DNA from 2 places in the Rhizobium anhuiense bv. trifolii genome. Region 2 is predicted to be linked to the other one. Evidence: predicted binding sites of a transcription regulator. Region 2 holds the regulator's gene; the other holds the start of a gene.
What was found. Region 2 encodes PhoB, which activates phosphate uptake and scavenging genes when phosphate is short. Its sites were predicted from a motif close to TGTCATNNANCTGTCAT; they were not measured.
Positions count from the first base shown of each region.

Region 1: the regulator PhoB is predicted to act here: its motif matches at 3,040-3,056, upstream of NE851_RS26110 (BtaA family protein).

Region 1 is NZ_CP098803.1:3,514,130-3,523,166, reverse strand. Features, by position in the region: gene NE851_RS26125 (lytic murein transglycosylase) at 1-74, opposite strand, end outside; gene NE851_RS26120 (glycoside hydrolase family 25 protein) at 156-953, opposite strand; gene NE851_RS26115 (class I SAM-dependent methyltransferase) at 1,083-1,754, opposite strand; gene NE851_RS26110 (BtaA family protein) at 1,751-2,995, opposite strand; partial or broken gene NE851_RS26105 (serine hydrolase domain-containing protein) at 3,214-4,640, shown strand; gene NE851_RS26100 (lytic transglycosylase domain-containing protein) at 4,672-5,613, opposite strand; gene NE851_RS26095 (LysE family translocator) at 5,729-6,364, opposite strand; gene NE851_RS26090 (pyrophosphate--fructose-6-phosphate 1-phosphotransferase) at 6,422-7,633, opposite strand; gene NE851_RS26085 (J domain-containing protein) at 8,043-8,750, shown strand; gene NE851_RS26080 (N-acetylmuramoyl-L-alanine amidase) at 8,747-9,037, shown strand, end outside.
Region 2 is NZ_CP098803.1:827,578-836,614, reverse strand. Features, by position in the region: gene argF (ornithine carbamoyltransferase) at 1-122, opposite strand, end outside; gene NE851_RS12700 (aspartate aminotransferase family protein) at 163-1,362, opposite strand; gene NE851_RS12695 (GcrA family cell cycle regulator) at 1,786-2,319, shown strand; gene phoB (phosphate regulon transcriptional regulator PhoB) at 2,580-3,263, opposite strand; gene phoU (phosphate signaling complex protein PhoU) at 3,411-4,124, opposite strand; gene pstB (phosphate ABC transporter ATP-binding protein PstB) at 4,169-4,984, opposite strand; gene pstA (phosphate ABC transporter permease PstA) at 5,000-6,319, opposite strand; gene pstC (phosphate ABC transporter permease subunit PstC) at 6,316-7,797, opposite strand; gene NE851_RS12665 (substrate-binding domain-containing protein) at 7,960-8,994, opposite strand.

The DNA of each region.
Region 1 (9,037 bases), 2.1 Mb from region 2:
GCCGCCGCGCCGCCTGCGAGGGCGAGGGCAAACAGAAGGGCGAGTGCAGAGCGGCTTGCGAGCGAGCGGTGCATGGATACGGTCCTTATATCAAAAATATTGCCGTCGCTTTCACAGATGAATGTGACGGAAGCAAGAAACATCGCAGGACGTTACTAAGAATTTCTATCCTTGGAAACGGCCGCGACCCAGTTGTTCCAGTTCTTTGCGCTGCCGGCAAAGACATTGATATCTGTGGGACCGCTGATGCCGGGGATAACGCCGGTAGAGGTATATTGCCAGAAGGCCCAGCGGCGGTCTGTATAGGTCACCTCAGGGTGTTTTGCCACCGAACGGACCCAGAAATGATAATCCTGGAAGTAGCCGGCGAGATTGTCGCGGTGGAAATCGACCGAGGTGTAGATGATCGGGCGTTTGCCGTAATAGGCCTCCAGCCGGTCCATGAAACGCTGCATTTCGGCGCGTACGGTTTCCGGATCGGGACGGTAGCGGCAGGTCTTCGATTCGGCGTTCCATTCGACGTCGAGCACCGGCGGCAGGCGCATGGCCTCCTTCGGCACGTTGCGGATGAACCAGTCTGCCTGCTGATCGGCCGAAGAGCAGAAATAATAGAAATGATAGGGAGCGTGCGGGATGCCGGCGGCGCGGGCCTCACGCCAATATTCGTCGAAGCGCGGATCGACCCTGTCCTTGCCTTCGGTCGCCTTGATGAAGGCGAAGGCGACGCCGGAATTCTTGACCGTGCCCCAATCGATATCGCCCTGCCATTTGGAGATGTCGATGCCGTGGATCTGGTTCTGCTGCGGATGCTTCGGGCCGAAATCCTGCGGATCGGTGTCCTTGAAACGCGTCTTCGGCTTGATCGAAGCCGTTTCGAGATAGTCGTAACCGGAAGAGGTGCAGCCGGCCAGCATGATAGCCAGGGGCAAAACGCAAAACAAAAGCCGGCGCATGGGCGTCCCGTCGTAACTCGAATGATCTCTTTGCCCCACAGCCTGACCTTCGAAAAAGACGAGTCGGCAGAGGAATAACCCTCTTTTCACCATATCAACGTAAAAAATCGGTTAGTTTCAAGCGAATTATCAGCGCTTGCTGATAATGGCCGCCCGCCAGGCATAACCGCCGCCAACGGTATCGAACAGCAATGTCGCGTTGTTTTCATGGGCTTGCGCTTCCAGGACCTCGCGCAAATCGGGCCGCGGAGTGACGTGGAATTTCGCAAGCCAGGCCTGCAGCATGCGCCGGAACCAGCCCGGCAGGCCTTCCTGCTGGCCGAAATCGACGATGTGCAACTGGCCGCCGGGATTGAGTGCGGCGATTGCTGCATCGACGGCGCGCTCCCAGTCGGGGATCATCGACAGGGCATAGGAAATCAGGATGCGGTCGAAGCCGCTGACACCGAATTCGCGCGGCGTGAACGCCGTGGCGTCGGCGACGCGGAAGTCCGGGATCGTCGCCTTGGTGGCGAAGGTCTTGCGCGCCGAAATCAGCATTTCCTGAGAAATGTCGAGGCCGAACAGCTTGGCGGTCGGGAAATGCCGATGGGCGAAGGCCATGTTGCGTCCGGTGCCGCAGCCGACTTCGAGCAGCGTGCCGCCCTCCGGCACGTCGAGCTTGCGGATCGTGCTGTCGCGGCCGAGAAGGTAATATTTGCGGGTGAGGTCGTAGATATGGCGCTGATAGCGGTACATGCCATCCATCAGGCCGGCATGTTCGTCGCTCTTTGCTGCCGTCTCAGTGCCGACCTTGCTCACGCCTTCTTCCCGTAAATGTGGAAGCCACCATAGATTGCCGAGCGATCGAGCGCCGTCAACTCACGCGACTTCTCCTCGAAATAATCCCACTGGTCGCGGATCATCGGCGCCAGGCGGCCTTCGATGATGCTTTTTTCAGCGGCGGTGCGGAAGATCACGCGGGCGCCTTCGCGCGCCGTGCGAGTGATCTCCCGCCAGACGTCGTTCAACTGCTCGTCCGTCATCCAGTCCTGCGCGTCGAGCAGGATATAGCGGTCGCGCGAGGCGGCCGGTTCGCGGGCGAGCAACTCGGTGAAGCTTGCGTGGTGGACGTTGACGCGGTCGACATTGGCGCGGATCACCTGATAGTGCTCCGACTTCAGATAGGTCGGCAGCGGGCCTTCCTCTTCGGTGCCGTAGCGGCGGCCGAAGGCCTGCCAGGCGAAATAGTTGTCGCTCATCGGGAAATGACAGGCGAGCTTTTCCAGGCGGTGCTTCAGCACCGGCGCGATCGAATGATCGGCGGCAAGGCTTGCGAGTTCGTCATATTGCTGCGGCGGAATGCCGAGGCCGAAGAGCGAGCTCTTGCGGCCGGTAATCCAGCGCACGACCGGCTTTTCGAACAGCGGCGCGATCTGCTCGTCGAAGAACTGGCGCTGCTCGCGGATCGAGCGGGTCTTGGTCATCTCGCGCAGCTTGACGCCGTGCAGGCGGGCAAGAAGATGGGCCGCGCCGATGAAGCGGCCGAGCAGGCCGGTTTCGTAGATGTTGCGGTCGAAGACGGTGACGCGGCGACGGCCGAATTTGCGGCCGTTCCAGTAGCTGCGGGTCGCCTCATCGAGGCGGGCAGCGAGATGCTGGTCATAGGCGCGGCTGTTCGACTTCTCGTTCGGCATGGCCAGGAAGCGGACGAGATCGGCGTGGCCGGGAAGATGTTTGAAGGCCGCAAGCTTCAGGCGGTTCAGAGCGATATGGTGCGGGTTGAGGTCGACGACGTCGATCGAGGCCGGCGCCTTGGAGAGATAGGCGAGCATGTTGCAGCCGCCGGAGCCGATGGTGACGATGCGATGGTTGGGCTTCAGCTCCATCGCCTGCATGTCGAGATCCGGATCCTCCCAGATCTGCGGGTAGACGAGGCCGGAGAAGAGAAGACCGAAGAGACGTTCGGAAAAGCCGTCCTTCGAAAAAGCCTTGTGGCGGAGAAGGGCGTCCTTGAGTTTCCGGTTCTTGCGGAAGCCGGCATCCGGTGCAAATTCTGACATGAGTCTGTCACCTTTTTAGCGTTCAGGGCGTGTAGCGCGCCTCTGCTACAGTTTGATGACGTGGGCTGTGGGGCGCCGTTCTTCGGAGACTTCGACCGGCTCGGAAGACCGACCGGGATGGCTCTCCTGGGAAAGTGATCGGGACGACAGGCCTTCTTGGCTTTGGCCCCTTTTCGGCGCCTGCGATTCCTGCTTCTCTCCCGGCATGGAGGAATGCCATGCGATTTGTCCTGCGTATCCTGAAGGCGCTTGCTCTCCTTGTCGTTCTCGTCGTCTTCGTCGCCGCCGGCTGGCTTTTTATTCAGCCGCCGGAACTGCTGCGTGTCGGTGACGGTTACGCCGCCAAGATCGTCTGCTCCAACGTCTTCATCGCCGGTCGCGGCGCCGAGGATGTGCTCCATGACGACGTTCAGGCGCCCGGAAATCCGCTGCTGCGGCTGATACGCGTCAGCGTTGACCACGACAAGGAACGGGTGACGGCGCGCTTCATGGGGCTGTTTGCGCCAAGTTATGCGCTCTATCGCGGCGCCTTCGGCTGTACGAGCGTGCCGGACGGCGATTTCGAGGCGGCGGCGAAGGCCGTGCCCTTCGATGCGCCTGTTAAAATGGAGACGAGCGACGCCTTGTGGCCGGAGGGCGAGGGCACCGGCAATCCGGCGGACGGGAAGATTGCCGCACTGCTTGCCGATCCCGGAATTGCCGGCCCGGCAATGCGGGCGATCGTGGTGGTGCACAATGGCCGCGTCGTCGCTGAAGCCTATGGCCCCGGTTTCTCGGCGAAGACTCCGCTGATCGGCTGGTCGATGACGAAGACGGTGAACGCTGCGATTCTCGGCCGGCTGATGCTCGACGGCAAAATCTCCTTCGACGACGACGAACTGCTGGCGCAGTGGCAGAAGGATGCGCGCGCCAAGATCAAGGTGTCCGACCTGCTCGGCATGGAGAGCGGCCTTGCCTTCAACGAGGATTATGGCGATGTCGCCGATGTGACGCGCATGCTCTATCTCGATCCAGACATGGTGTCGCTGCCGGCCAATGCACCGATGGAGGCGCCGCCCGGCCAGCGCTTCCGCTATTCGAGCGGCACGGCCGTGCTGTTGTCGCGCATCTGGATGGACAGGGTCGGCAATCCACAGGCGGGCTTTTCCTATCCGCACGACGCGCTGTTTTCGCCGCTCGGCATGACGAGTGCGGTATTCGAACTCGATGCGCGCGGCACGTTTGCCGGCAGCTCCTATCTCTATGCGACGGCGCATGACTGGGCGCGCTTCGGGCAGTTCCTGCTGCAAGACGGCGTGTGGAATGACCGGCGACTGTTGCCGGAAGGGTTCGTCGGCGCCATGCGCACTCCGACGGTGGCTTCGAACGGACGTTATACGCAGGGCCAGGCCTGGCTCGCTCCTGGCGGCTCAAGCGCGGCGTTCGGACTGCCGGAGGATACGTTTTTTGGTTGACGGGGCATGACGGGCAGAGCATGGCGATCGTGCCCTCCGCCAATCTGGTCGTCGTCCGGCTCGGCCTGACGCCGAGCTGGCTCGGCTATCAGCCGCAGGTGCTTCTCAAGAAGATCCTGGCGGCCTTGCCGCAAGCGGGGGAGCCACAACAGCAGGCTGGGTCGCAGCAACAGGCGCAGCCGCAGCCATAGGCTGCGATCGCCGTCTCAGCAATGCTCGATGTCAGTAATTACCCTGGGCGATGTCGGTCATGCCCTTGCGCTTGGCGTCGTAATAATAGCCGCGCGCATAGAGGCGGACGGCATCGTCTTCCTTGCTGTCGGAGACGAGCCAGGCGCCACGCAGATATTTGGCGGCATATTTGATGTTGGTTTCGGCATCGAAGAGCCCGCCCGGGGCGCCGTCATAACCCATTGATTTGGCGGTGTTGTATTTGATCTGCATCAGGCCGAAATAGCCGCGCTTGTTGTAGGCCTTCGGATTGTAGCGGCTCTCGCGATGGACGATGCGGTGGAGCAGCGTCTCGGGAATTTCGTAGATCTTCGAGTATTTCTGGATGAGCTTGGTGACGAAGCTCTTCTCCACTGTCGGCGCGTCGTCTTTGTCGTCGTCGCTGAACATCGGGGGTGCCGTCGGCGGATCGATCGGCCCGGATTCGTCGAAACCGTAGTCCATGCTGGCACGCGGCGTGGTGTCGACGGCGGCAAGTGCTGCAAGCGCGCTGTTCTGCGGTGTCGCGGCAAAGGCAAGCTGCGTCGTCGGCTGTGCCGGCGTTCCCGGACGCGGCGTCGGCACGACGGACTGGATTGCCGTCATCTCGGGCGTCAGCGGGATCTGCGCATAGGCTGCAGGCTGTATGCCTGCCTGCATGGCGAGGTCGGTAGACTGAGAGGCTGTTACGGTTGGCATCGCCGTCGCAGTCAGGGAGGGGGATGGCTGGGGAATGGTGGCGCCGGCAACCGCCTGACCGGCAGCACCTTCGGCTGTCGGGATCGCGGCGAGTGTTTCATCTTCGCCGGGTTTCGGCATCGGCACCACGGTCTGGGCGGCAGTCAGTTCGGCCTGCGATGTGTATTCGACGCTCGTGCATCCCGTCATCACACCGCAGAGTATCGTGGAAACGACAAGACTGCGTTTCAGGCCGGATAATCCGATCGCTACCATTCCGCCACTTTCGTGAAATCGCGCCGCCCCGGCTGCGTATAAAAGTTACCAAAAACCTTAAGCCCTGGTGACCCCATTAACCTATTCGTGGCATTCCGGCAACCACGCAATATTTCTATGCTGCAATACGGCGATACCCGGCGGTTACGGCGCCTGCAGCGATCAGCAGGGTGCCTCCCGTTCGGTTTACGGCGCGCTGGATGCTCGCCTTGCGAATCAGTCCGCGCGCGGTATGGGCGAGAAACGCGTAGGTGGAGGCGTTGAGGATCGCCAGCACGAGGAAGGTCGCTTCCATGATCGCCATCTGGCCGACGAAGGGCAGGGCCGGATTGAGGAACTGCGGCACGAAGGCGACGAAGAAGATGATGCTCTTCGGATTGAGGGCGGTGACGACATAGGCGTGGAGGAAAATCTTGAGCGACTTTTCCTCCGGCAGATTGTCGTTGTCGGCAACCGGTTCGCCGATGATGGGAGCCCGCCAGAGCTTGACTCCCAGATAGATCAGGTAGGCGCCGCCGATCCACTTCAACACGGTGAAGAGGGTGGCGGAGGCGGCCAGAACGGCACCGAGACCGAAGAGGGAAGCCGTCATCGCGGTGAAGTCACCAAGCGCCACGCCGCTCACCGTCGCAAACGCCGTCCTGCGCCCATGACCGAGCGCATAGGAAACGACGAGCAGTATCGTCGGCCCCGGTATGGCCAGCATGATGGCCGATGCCGCCGCAAAAGCGAGCCAGGCTTCAAATGACATGGTGTCTCCTCCTATTCCTCAGGAACAAGCAAAGACATCATATTAACCATCCGTCAATCACGCTTCTTTGTATTTCTGACCTATATTGTCCATGACTTCGGCAAACCATGCCGTCGACAGGTCAAAAGCCTTGCCGCCCTTGATGCGCGGGAATTCTATAGTGCGCAACTTACCGTTCTGCGCTTCGTCATGGCCGGTGACGCCGGAGACTTTATTGAGCGCGCTTTCGACGGCGAGATCGACCATGCTCTGGATCAGCCTGAGGTCGTCGCCGTTGGCCGGCGCCGAGCGGGCGAAATAGCCTGATTTCTGCACGAGGGAACGTTCGGCATTCAGGAGGTTGGCGAACTGCTTCTGGAACCAGGCGCCGACATTGATCGTGTCGATCTTCACATGGCCGAAGGCGTCACGCTTGACGGTTTCGCCGGCGGCTTCCCGCTCGGCGACGATGGCGTCGAGGCAGGCGCCTTCCGAGACGAAGACCGTGGCGTGGCCGTTGCGGTCCATGCTTTCCTTCAGGCGGGCGGCCTCGGCGTCGAGGTCGAAGGCCATCTCAGGCAGGTAGACGGCGTCGATGCTCTTCAGATGCGCATCCATCATCAGGCCGTCGACATACTGGTTGCGGCTGGTGCGCTGGAGATAGGCGCGGGCGGTGGCGGCCGTCAGCCAGCCGCAATGGCGGCCCATGACTTCGTGGATGACGAGGGTGCGGGGTGCGGCCGTCTGCTCGTTACTGACATTGTCGAAGAAATGCGCGCCAACTTCGGCGGCCGTCCAGGCGCCGAGCGACTGGCGGATCGGGACGACGTCGTTGTCGACCGTCTTCGGCAGGCCGACGACGGTGAGATTGTAGCCGTTGGCGGCGAGGTAGGCGGCAAGGTCGGCGGCTGTGGTGTTGGTGTCGTCGCCGCCGATCGTGTGGAGAATGGTGATGCCGTCATTGGCGAGGCGTTCGGCGGCGACCCGCAGCGGGTTCTCGCCTTCCTTGACCAGGCCGCGCTTGACGCAGTCGGCGGCATTGGTGAGCTTGACGCGGCTGTTGCCGATCGGCGAGCCGCCGTAACGGTGCAGCAGCGGCGCCTTTTCGCGCATCTCGCGGGTGATCGCGATGCTGTCGCCGGTGAGCACGCCCTGGTATCCGGACTTGTAGGCGACGATATCGAGATCGGGCGCGACGTCGCTATAGCGTTCGATGAGACCGCCGACGGCGGAAGAAAGACAGGGTGCCAGGCCTCCGGCGGTCAGCATTGCGACTTTCTGCTTGGCCATGATCCCTCCTATGGCGTTTCGGTGCGGTGGCGTTAGCTAACGCATGGATGCGGCAGGGAAAGGGGCCTGTAAAGTAAAGAATTTACGAAAAATGCGCCTTTCTGCCGAGTTGGGCCGCGAAGGTGGCAGGAAGTAATGATATAATCGTTTCAAGCCCGATCTGCGTGTCGGGAACTGTTGTGGAAATTTCCGTCGCGCACTCCGGTTTCACCTGCACGGGCGATGCGCCGGCGATCGTCAGCCGTTGCCATACGAGATGAAAGCGGGCGCCGTGAATCGTTTGCTGCGGTGCGACAATTACCAAATCGTGAAAACTGTGTTCGGCTCTACGACCAATAGTCGCCTTGCAAAGGCTGCGATTCTTTGGTCAAGCTGTTTGCTATAAGTTGACAAGTCTGTGAGATTTTCGATGTCCTTCTGGGAAAAACTGTTGAATGCCATTGGCAATACCGCGGGCAATGCGTTGTCTGCGGTGGTCGAGGCTATCCGTACGGTTTTCGAAGGCGATCCCGAGACCCGGCGTAAGGTGGCTTTCTCCGTGGCGATCATCGCGCTGTCGGCCAAGATGGCCAAGGCCGACGGTATCGTCAGCGAGAAGGAGGTCGAAGCCTTCCGCGAAATCTTCGAATTCCCTGAGGATCAGGCCAAGAACGTCGCCAGGCTTTACAACCTCGCTCGCCAGGATGTCGCCGGCTACGAAGCCTATGCCGAACGGCTCTCCACGCTCTGCGTTACCTGTGCGGCCAATTGCCCCGTGCTGGAAGACGTGCTCGACGGCCTCTTCCACATCGCCAAAGCCGATGGGCTGATCCACGAGAAGGAACTGAATTTCCTGCACCATATCGGCGAGATCTTCCAGATGAGCGAAACCCGCTTCGAGCAGATCGCCGCCCGCCACGTCTCGTCCGGCGGCGATCCGTATAAGGTGCTCGGCGTCTCGCCTTCGGATGATTTCCCGACCATTCGCCGCCGTTACCGTGGCCTCGTCAGCGAACATCATCCCGACAGGCTGATCTCGCGCGGCGTGCCGAAGGAATTCCATGTCATCGCCAATGAACGCATGGCAGCGCTGAATGCGGCCTATGCGGCGATCGAGAAGGAACGCCGCGCCGCATGACCTCTTTCGAGGCCGATTGCAGGAGCGCCCGCGTGCAGCCTTCGCCGAACCACGGCGAGCGGGCAGACGGGCGCCGTCCGGATATGATCCTGCTGCATTATACCGGCATGCCGACGGCAGATGGTGCGCTCGACTGGCTCTGTCGCGCCGAAAGCCAGGTTTCCAGCCATTATTTCGTGCGTGAGAACGGCGAGGTGGTGCAGCTCGTGCCGGAAATACGGCGTGCCTGGCACGCGGGGAAAAGCAGCTGGCACGGCGAGACGGATATCAATTCGCTGTCGATCGGC
Region 2 (9,037 bases):
GCGAGCGGCTTGTCGCCCGTGCCGGCCTTGAAGGCCTGCTTGCGGGCGAGCGCATCGTTCATGATGGTTCTGAGATCGGCTGACGTGACCGCCGAAAGATCGAGGAAATGTTTAGGAGCCATAGTCTTCTTACCTGTGCTGCGCCCGCAGGCGGCAATCCCTTCAAGCCGTCTTCTTGACCTTGGAGGCGCGAATGCTCTCGGCAGCGCGCTCGATGCGGGCAAGGCCCTCGCGGGCTTCCTCGGCGGTGACCACGAGGGGCGGAAGAAGACGGATGACATTGTCGCCGGCGGGCACGCCGAGCAGATGGGCGGCGCGGATCGCCTGCAGCAGTTCGGCTGAGGGAATGGCGGCCTTGACGCCGAGCAACAGCCCCTCACCTCTGATATCCTCGATCACATCGGGATAACGGTCCTTCAGCGAGGCGAGGCCCTGGCGGAAGACAAGCGCGACGTCGCGCACCTGCTGGAGGAAGCCATCGGCGAGAATGATGTCGAGCACGGCGCTGCCGACGGCCATGGCGAGCGGATTGCCGCCATAGGTCGAGCCGTGCGTGCCGGCCTTCATGCCGGAGGCAGCCTCTGCTGTGGCAAGGCAGGCGCCGAGCGGGAAACCGCCGCCGATTCCCTTGGCGACCGCCATGATGTCGGGGGTGACGCCCGACCATTCATGGGCGAAGAGCCTGCCGGTGCGCCCGACCCCGGTCTGGACCTCGTCGAGGATCAGCAGCAGGCCATTTTCGTCGCAGATCTGGCGAAGCGCCTTCATGAATTCGGGGGTGGCCGGACGCACGCCGCCCTCGCCCTGCACCGGCTCGATGAGAATTCCGGCGGTGGCATCGGTGATCGCGGCGCGCACCGCTTCGATGTCGCCGAAAGCCACCTGATCGAAACCCGGCGCCTTGGGGCCGAAGCCCTCAAGATATTTCTCCTGGCCGCCGGCGGCGATCGTCGCCAGCGTCCGGCCGTGAAAGGCGCCCTCGAAGGTGATGATATGGAAGCGCTCGGGATGACCCTTGGAATACTGATAACGGCGCGCCGTCTTGATCGCGCATTCGAGCGCCTCGGCGCCCGAATTGGTGAAGAACACCTTGTCGGCGAAGGTGGCGTCGGTCAGCCGTTTGGCCAGACGCTCCTGGCCGGGGATCTCATAGATGTTGGAGAGATGCCAGACCTTGTCGGCCTGCTCCTTCAGCGCGCCGACCACATGCGGATTGCTGTGGCCGACCGAAGTGACGGCGACGCCGGCGCCGAAATCGAGATATCGCTCGCCGCTTTCGGTGATCAGCCACACGCCCTCGCCTCGCTCGAACCGCAACGGGGCACGAGAATAGGTGTCATAAAGCGGCGCGGCTTCAGCCATAGCGCGATCTCCCATCGATGTTATCAAGCTCCGGACTCCGGCTAAGAAAACCAGGCCCGAAAAATCAAAAATGCCGCCTTGCGGCGGCGACTGGCACTATTTCCTTTTCGCGCTGCAATGTCAACAAAACTGCGCCCTTAGCGCATGCAGCAAGCTTGTACAGCAGCATTATCCGTCCTCAACAGGCATTATTGCAGAAATGCCACGCCGGGGCAGCAAGTTGGGGAAAACTTGAAATTCGATTCATCCGGATTCATGCGACTCTTGTCACGGAGTCAGCCTCACACTAGGTTAAAGTTCAATTACTAGACTGCATGCGGCGGAACTAGTCACCAAAATTGATCAAGCGTTTCTTGTTTCGGAGCCTTCCGGGACAACGGTGAGGGATTCTGCCATCACCAACGCAAAAGGTGGAGACAGGGCATGAACTGGACAGACGAGCGGGTCGAGAAACTCAAGAAGCTCTGGGCCGAAGGACTGAGCGCCAGCCAGATCGCGGCACAACTTGGTGGCGTCAGCAGAAACGCGGTCATCGGCAAGGTGCATCGGCTGAGCCTCCCCGGCCGTGCCAAGGCCGGCGGTACCGCCAATGCCGCCCGAACGCCGAAACGCAATACTTCTGCGCCGCGCGCGCCGAACTACGCCTCACGGGTCGCCACTCGCACCGTTACCCGCCAGCAGGGCGCGACGATGCTGAAGGAAGAGATCGAGATCGAAACGATCGAGGAAATGGAATACGTGCCGAGAGGCAACGTGGTCGTTCCGATTTCCCGACGCCTCGGCCTGACGGAACTGACCGAACGCACCTGCAAGTGGCCGGTCGGCGATCCGCTGAAGGACGACTTCCACTTCTGCGGCTGCGAATCCCCCGACAATTCGCCCTATTGCAGCTATCACCAGAAGCTTGCCTACCAGCCGGTCAACGAACGCCGCCGGGCAGCAGCGCGGGCCAGCTGAGCGGGTAACATCGCCGCACATGAGAAACGGGCCGACTGGCCCGTTTTTTTGTGGTTATTGGTTCGCGCGGATGGCTGCCCCTCATCCGCCTGCCGGCACCTTCTCCCCGCTTGCGGGGCGAAGGGGATATGCCGCGACCTCTCCGTTCCCCGCTAACCTGTCGCAGGGCACGTCCCCTCGCCCCGTTTTACGGGGAGAGGGTTAGGGTGAGGGGCAGACGCTAGCTCGAGCGACGTTGTCAGCAATCAGAATGGAGGCCCTCAGGCTTCCATCGAATAACCGGCGCCGCGGACGGTGCGGATGACGTCCTGCATGTTGGAGAAATTCAGCGCCTTGCGCAGGCGGCCGACATGGACGTCGACGGTGCGTTCGTCGACATAGATATCGTGGCCCCAGACACCGTCGAGAAGCTGCGAGCGGGAGAAGACCCGGCCCGGCGACGACATCAGGAATTCCAGCAGGCGGAATTCGGTGGGGCCGAGGCGGACTTCGCGGGTCTTGCGATGGACCCGGTGGGTTTCGCGGTCGAGTTCGATATCGCCGCATTTCAGCACCGTCGACAGCACCTCGGGACGGGCGCGGCGCAGCATCGCCTTGACGCGGGCAACGAGCTCGGGGGTCGAGAAGGGCTTGACGACATAATCGTCGGCCCCCGTCGAAAGCCCGCGGACGCGCTCGCTCTCTTCGCCGCGCGCCGTCAGCATGATGATCGGCAGGCGCTCGGTTTCCGGCCGCATGCGCAGGCGCCGGCAGAGTTCGATGCCGGAGACGCCAGGCAGCATCCAATCGAGGATGAGCAGATCGGGCGTGCGCTCCTGAAGCCGCATTTCGGCTTCGTCGCCACGAAGGATGGTATCGACCTCGAAGCCTTCCGCTTCGAGATTGTAGCGAAGAAGCACGCTCAGGGCTTCCTCGTCTTCAACAACTGCAACTCTCGGGATCATGCGTGTCGGTCTCCTCGCGCATGATCCTTGAACCGGGGATGGTTCAAGCAATGCACCCTGCGCAAATTCAGAATTGGCTGCGACCTCTTTGCGCGCCCCGGATGGGCGCGCACGCAAGCTTCTAGCCCGGCCGTCCGGCCCGGGCGGTTATTCGGTTACCGCGCCGACGGTGTTGGCGCTGTCGTCTTTCGGACGATCGCCTTCCGGCTGCGCACCTGTCGCCATGTAAAAGATCGTCTCGGCGATGTTGGTGGCGTGGTCGCCGATGCGCTCGATGTTCTTGGCGCAGAAGAGAAGATGCGTGCAGCTGGTGATGTTGCGCGGATCTTCCATCATGTAGGTCAGGAGCTCGCGAAACAGCGAGGTGTACATCGCGTCGATCTCGTTGTCGCGTTCGCGGATCGCGTTCGCCTTGTCGGCGGAGCGATTGGTGTAGACATCGAGCACTTCCTTGAGCTGGACGAGCGCCAGTTCGGAGAGATGCTCGAGGCCGCGGGCGAGCTTGCGGGGAACGCCGGTGCTTTGGACGGCGATGACGCGTTTGGCGGTGTTCTTGCCGAGGTCGCCGACGCGTTCGAGATCGGCGGCGATGCGGATCGAGCCCATGATTTCGCGCAGGTCCGCGGCCATCGGCTGACGGCGGGCGATGGTGACGATCGCCTTGTCGCCGATTTCGCGTTCGGCGTGATCGAGGATCACATCGTCGGAGATGACCTTCTGCGCCAGCGCGGTATCGCCGTTGACCAGCGCCCGCACGGCTTCGGCGACCATCTGCTCGGCCAGGCCGCCCATTTCGGAAATCCGCCTGGACAGGAACTTCAGATCATCATCATAGGCAGAATAAATATGTGTCGATGCCATGGGGCTTTATCCTCGAATAACGGAAAGGCTTGGTGACGCCAGGATCAGCCGAAGCGACCCATGATGTAATCCTGGGTGCGCGGATCGTCCGGATTGGTGAACATCTTGTCGGTGTCGTTCTCCTCGACGAGATTGCCGAGGTGGAACATGGCGGTGCGCTGCGAGACGCGCGCGGCCTGCTGCATGGAGTGGGTAACGATGACGATCGTGTAGTTCTCGCGCAGCTCGTGGATCAGTTCCTCGACCTTGGCGGTGGCGATCGGGTCGAGCGCCGAGCAGGGCTCGTCCATCAGGATGACCTCAGGGCTGACGGCGACGGCACGGGCAATGCAGAGGCGCTGCTGCTGACCGCCGGACAGGCCGGTGCCGGATTCATGCACGCGGTCCTTGACCTCGTTCCAGAGGCCGGCGCGCTGCAGGCTGGTCTCGACGATCTGGTCGAGATCGGCCTTCGACTTGGCCAGGCCATGGATGCGCGGGCCGTAGGAGACGTTTTCGTAGATCGTCTTCGGAAACGGGTTCGGCTTCTGGAAGACCATGCCGACGCGGGCGCGAAGTTCGACGACGTCGATATCCGGATCATAGATATCGTCGGTATCGAGCGTGATCTTGCCGGTGACGCGGCATCCGTCGATCGTGTCGTTCATGCGGTTGAGGCTCCGCAGGAAGGTCGACTTGCCGCAGCCGGACGGGCCGATCAGGGCGGTTACGGTGTTTTCGCGGATGTTCAGGTTCACATCGAAAAGCGCGCGCTTTTCGCCGTAGTAAACCGAGACATCCTTTCCGATCATCTTATACGGGACGTTGCTCATCTTGTGATCCAGCGCCTTTTCAACTGCAGCTTCCGTCAACATGTTCATGATGTTTAACTCCGTTTACCAGCGGCGCTCGAAGCGACGACGCAAGAGGATGGCGCCCATGTTCATGACGATCAGGAACAGGAGCAGAACGATGATGGCACCCGAAGTACGCTCGACGAAGGCACGTTCGGCCTCGTTGGCCCACATATAGACCTGTACGGGCAGAGCCGTCGAGGGATCGAGCGGCGTCGTCGGCGCGTTGGCGACGAAGGCGACCATGCCGATCAGGAGCAGCGGCGCGGTTTCGCCGAGCGCATGCGCCAGGCCGATGATCGTGCCGGTGAGGATGCCGGGCATGGCGAGCGGCAGAACGTGGTGGAACACCATCTGCATCTTGGAAGCCCCGAGGCCGAGGGCTGCGGCGCGGATCGACGGCGGCACGGCGCGAAGAGCGGCACGCGTGGCGATGATGATCGTCGGCAGGGTCATCAGCGTCAGCACCAGGCCGCCGACCAGCGACGCCGAGCGCGGCAGGCCGATGAAGTTGATGAAGACGGACAGACCGAGCAGACCGTAGACGATCGAGGGAACCGCGGCGAGGTTGTTGATGTTGACCTCGATCAGGTCCGTCAGCTTGTTCTTCGGCGCAAACTCCTCGAGATAGATCGAGGCGGCGACGCCGATCGGCAGCGACAGCACCAGCACGATCAGCATCAGGTAGAGCGAGCCGATGAGGGCGACGCCAAGGCCTGCGGCCTCCGGACGGCTGGAGTTGCCGTTGACGAAGAGGCCGGTGTTGAACTGCTTGTGAAGAGCGCCGCTCGCCTTCAGCTCGTTCATCCAGCCAACCTGCTTGTCGTTGACCTTGCGGTTCTTCTCATCGACCGAAAGATCGATCTGGCCCTTGTTGGCGCTGTCGACATTGGCGTCGGCAAGCACCGTGACATTGACCGTCTTGCCGATGATCGACGGGTCTGACATGACCATGTCGCGCAGCTGGATCGGGGCGCTCTTCGACAGCATGGCCGAGGCATCGCGCACATCAGGGCGGCTTGCGGCATTGATGTTCAGTTGCTTGACGATCGCGTCGCGCAGGAGAACCGGATAGTTGGCGGCGATCAGCACCGAAGGGTCGGTCGCACGCTTGTTGTTCGGGTCGATCGTCTTCTCCGAGAATTCGATCGGCAGGGTGATCGCCGTCTGCTGGAAGGCGGTGTAGCCCTTGCCGATCACCGTCCACAGCAGGATGAAGAGGAAGACGAGACCGAAGGTGATGGCGGCGATGCCATAGGCCTGGAACCGGCGCTCGGCGGCATAGCGGCGCTTGATGCCGATATCGCGGCGCGGTGGCGCCTTGGAAACGGTGACGCCGGCGGGAGAAACAATATCCGTCATTCGTACTGCTCCCGGTATTTGCGCACGATGTAGAGCGCATAGATGTTGAGGCAAAGCGTGATGCAGAACAGCGTGATGCCAAGGGCAAAGGCAACCAGGGTCTGCGGCGAGGTGAACTCGAGGTCACCGGTCAGCTGGTTGACGATCTTGACGGTCACCGTCGTCATCGGCTCGAAGGGGTTGATCTGGATGCGGGCGGCAACACCGGCGGCCAGCACGACGATCATGGTTTCGCCGATGGCGCGTGAGGCGGTCATCAGCAATGCGCCGACGATGCCGGGAAGGGCTGCGGGCAAGACGACTTTCTTGATGGTTTCGGAGCGGGTGGCGCCGAGACCGAGCGAACCGTCACGCAGGGCTCGCGGCACGGCGGTGATGATGTCGTCCGACAGCGAGGAGACGTAGGGGATCAGCATGATGCCCATGACGATGCCGGCCGTCAGAACGCTCTGCGCCTGGATGAAATTCGAATAGCTGCCGGACAGAAGACCGCTGATCTGGGCGGAGAAATCGCGCAGGAATGGGCCGACGGTGACGAGCGCGAAGAAGCCGTAGACGATCGTCGGAATGCCGGCGAGCACTTCGAGAAGCGGCTTGGCGACCCCGCGCACCTTCGGCGAGGCGTATTCGGCCATGTAGATGGCGGCAAAGAGGCCGACCGGCACGGCGACCAGCATAGCGACCAGGCCGATGTAAACCGTGCCGAGCAGCAGCGGGATCAGGCCGAACTGACCGAAGGACGAGCTGCCGGCGCCGGCAAAGCGCGGATCCCAGACGGTACCGAAGAAGAAGTCGGCGGCGGGAACCACGGCAAAGAAGCGGGCGGCTTCCGACAGCATCGAAAGCACGATGCCGATCGTCGTCAGGATGGCGATCGAGGAGGCCAGCAGCAGGCCCCAGAGCATGACGCGCTCGACCCGGTTGCGGGCGCGGAAGCGCGGGGCGATGGAACGCAGCGCATAGAAGGCGCCTGATACAGCCAGAATGAAGACGATCGCGGTCATGGCGAGGCGGCTCGTCATGCTCTTGGCGTTCAGCGTCTTGGCGGCATCGACCATGTAGGGCTGCGGCTGGCCGGCGAGCGGCACGCCCTTTTCGAGGAGCTTGGCCTGCAGGGCGGCCGGATCGTTGGCGACTGCCGCGGCTTCATCCGAAGTCAGCATCGTCAGGCCGCGGGCGACCGTCGCCACCATCGAATAACCAAGATCCTGCTCGACCGAGGCCTGAGCCTTGACGTCAGCAGGGAAGGCGCTGCGAACCGAGGACTGGATGATGCCGGGGCTGACGGAGAGCCAGACGCAGAGGACGATGAGGGCGGGAAGAACAGCCCAGATCGCGGCATAGGCGCCGTAATAGGCCGGCCGTGAATGCAATGCGGAGGATCTGCCTCCGGCAAGCGCCGTGGCCCGGCTTCGCGCGACCAGATAGGCGGCGGCACCGATCACCACAAGGCACAAAAGTATGATGGATGTGCTCATTCGTTACGTCCCCAAGCCCGTGGCCCCAAAGCCCGGCAGCTTCACAGCCTGCCTTCAGCTTCCAATCATGCGGAATGAATTCAACCCTGCGGCCCGGAAATACCGGCGCGAGGGATAAGGCAATGCCGGCGCGGGTTTGAAGTCACCGCGCCGGCAAAGTGATTACATGGACTTGCCGGCTTCGACGTCCTTGCGGATCGCTTCGCGCTCGGCATCCGGAGCGGCAACCAGGCCGTATTCGACGAGCGGGCCGTCAGGGCCGATCATCTGGTCGGATACGAAGAAGTTGACGTATTCCTTCAGGCCCGGAACGGCGCCGAGATGTGCCTTCTTGACGTAGAAGAACAGCGGGCGGGAAACCGGGTAGGTGCCGTTAGCGATCGTTTCCGTCGAGGGAACGATGCCGTTTACGCTGGCAACCTTGAGCTTGTCGGCGTTGTTTTCATAGAAGGAAAGGCCGAATACGCCGACGCCGGTCTTGTTGGCGGCGATGCGTGCCAGGGTTTCCGGATAGTCACCGTCGATGTCGACAGCAACGCCGTCCTTGCGGACTGCGACGCAGGCCTTGCCCTGGGCAGCCTTATCGGAGATTTCCTTGGCGATGACGTCGATTGCGCCAGAGGCCTTGCAGCCGGCGGCGAGAACGTTCTGTTCGAAGACTTCGCGCGTGCCGTGCTTTTCGCCCGGGATATAGGCAGCGATATCAACAGCGGGAAGCTTCGGGTTGACTTCCGACCACTTCTTATAGGGGTTGGCGACGAGCTTGCCGTCGACGACGACCTGGGCTGCGAGGGCCTTGTAGATGTCGGCAGGAACGTAGGCGACGTCAGGGTTGGAAGCGTCGGTTGCGAAGACGATGCCGTCGTAGCCGATCTTGACTTCCTGGATATCCGTCACGCCGGCAGCCTTGCAGGCTTCGGCTTCGTTCTTGTTGATCGGACGCGAGGCGTTTGCAATGTCGATGGTGTCTTCGCCAACGCCCTTGCAGAATTCCTTCAGGCCAGCGCCCGTGCCGCCGGATTCAACGACCGGCGTCTTGAAGTTGGTGAAGGTTTCGCCGAAGGACTCGGCAACGATCTTTGCGTAAGGCAGGACGGTGGACGAACCAGCAACCTGAATCTGGTCGCGGGCGACGGCAGCGCCAGCGAAAGCAGCAGTTGCAGCGAGCGCGGCAACGGTGAGCTTGAAGGTGTTCATGTAAATCTCCCGGCATTGGGCTTGTGTGAGTGCGGCCTGTAGA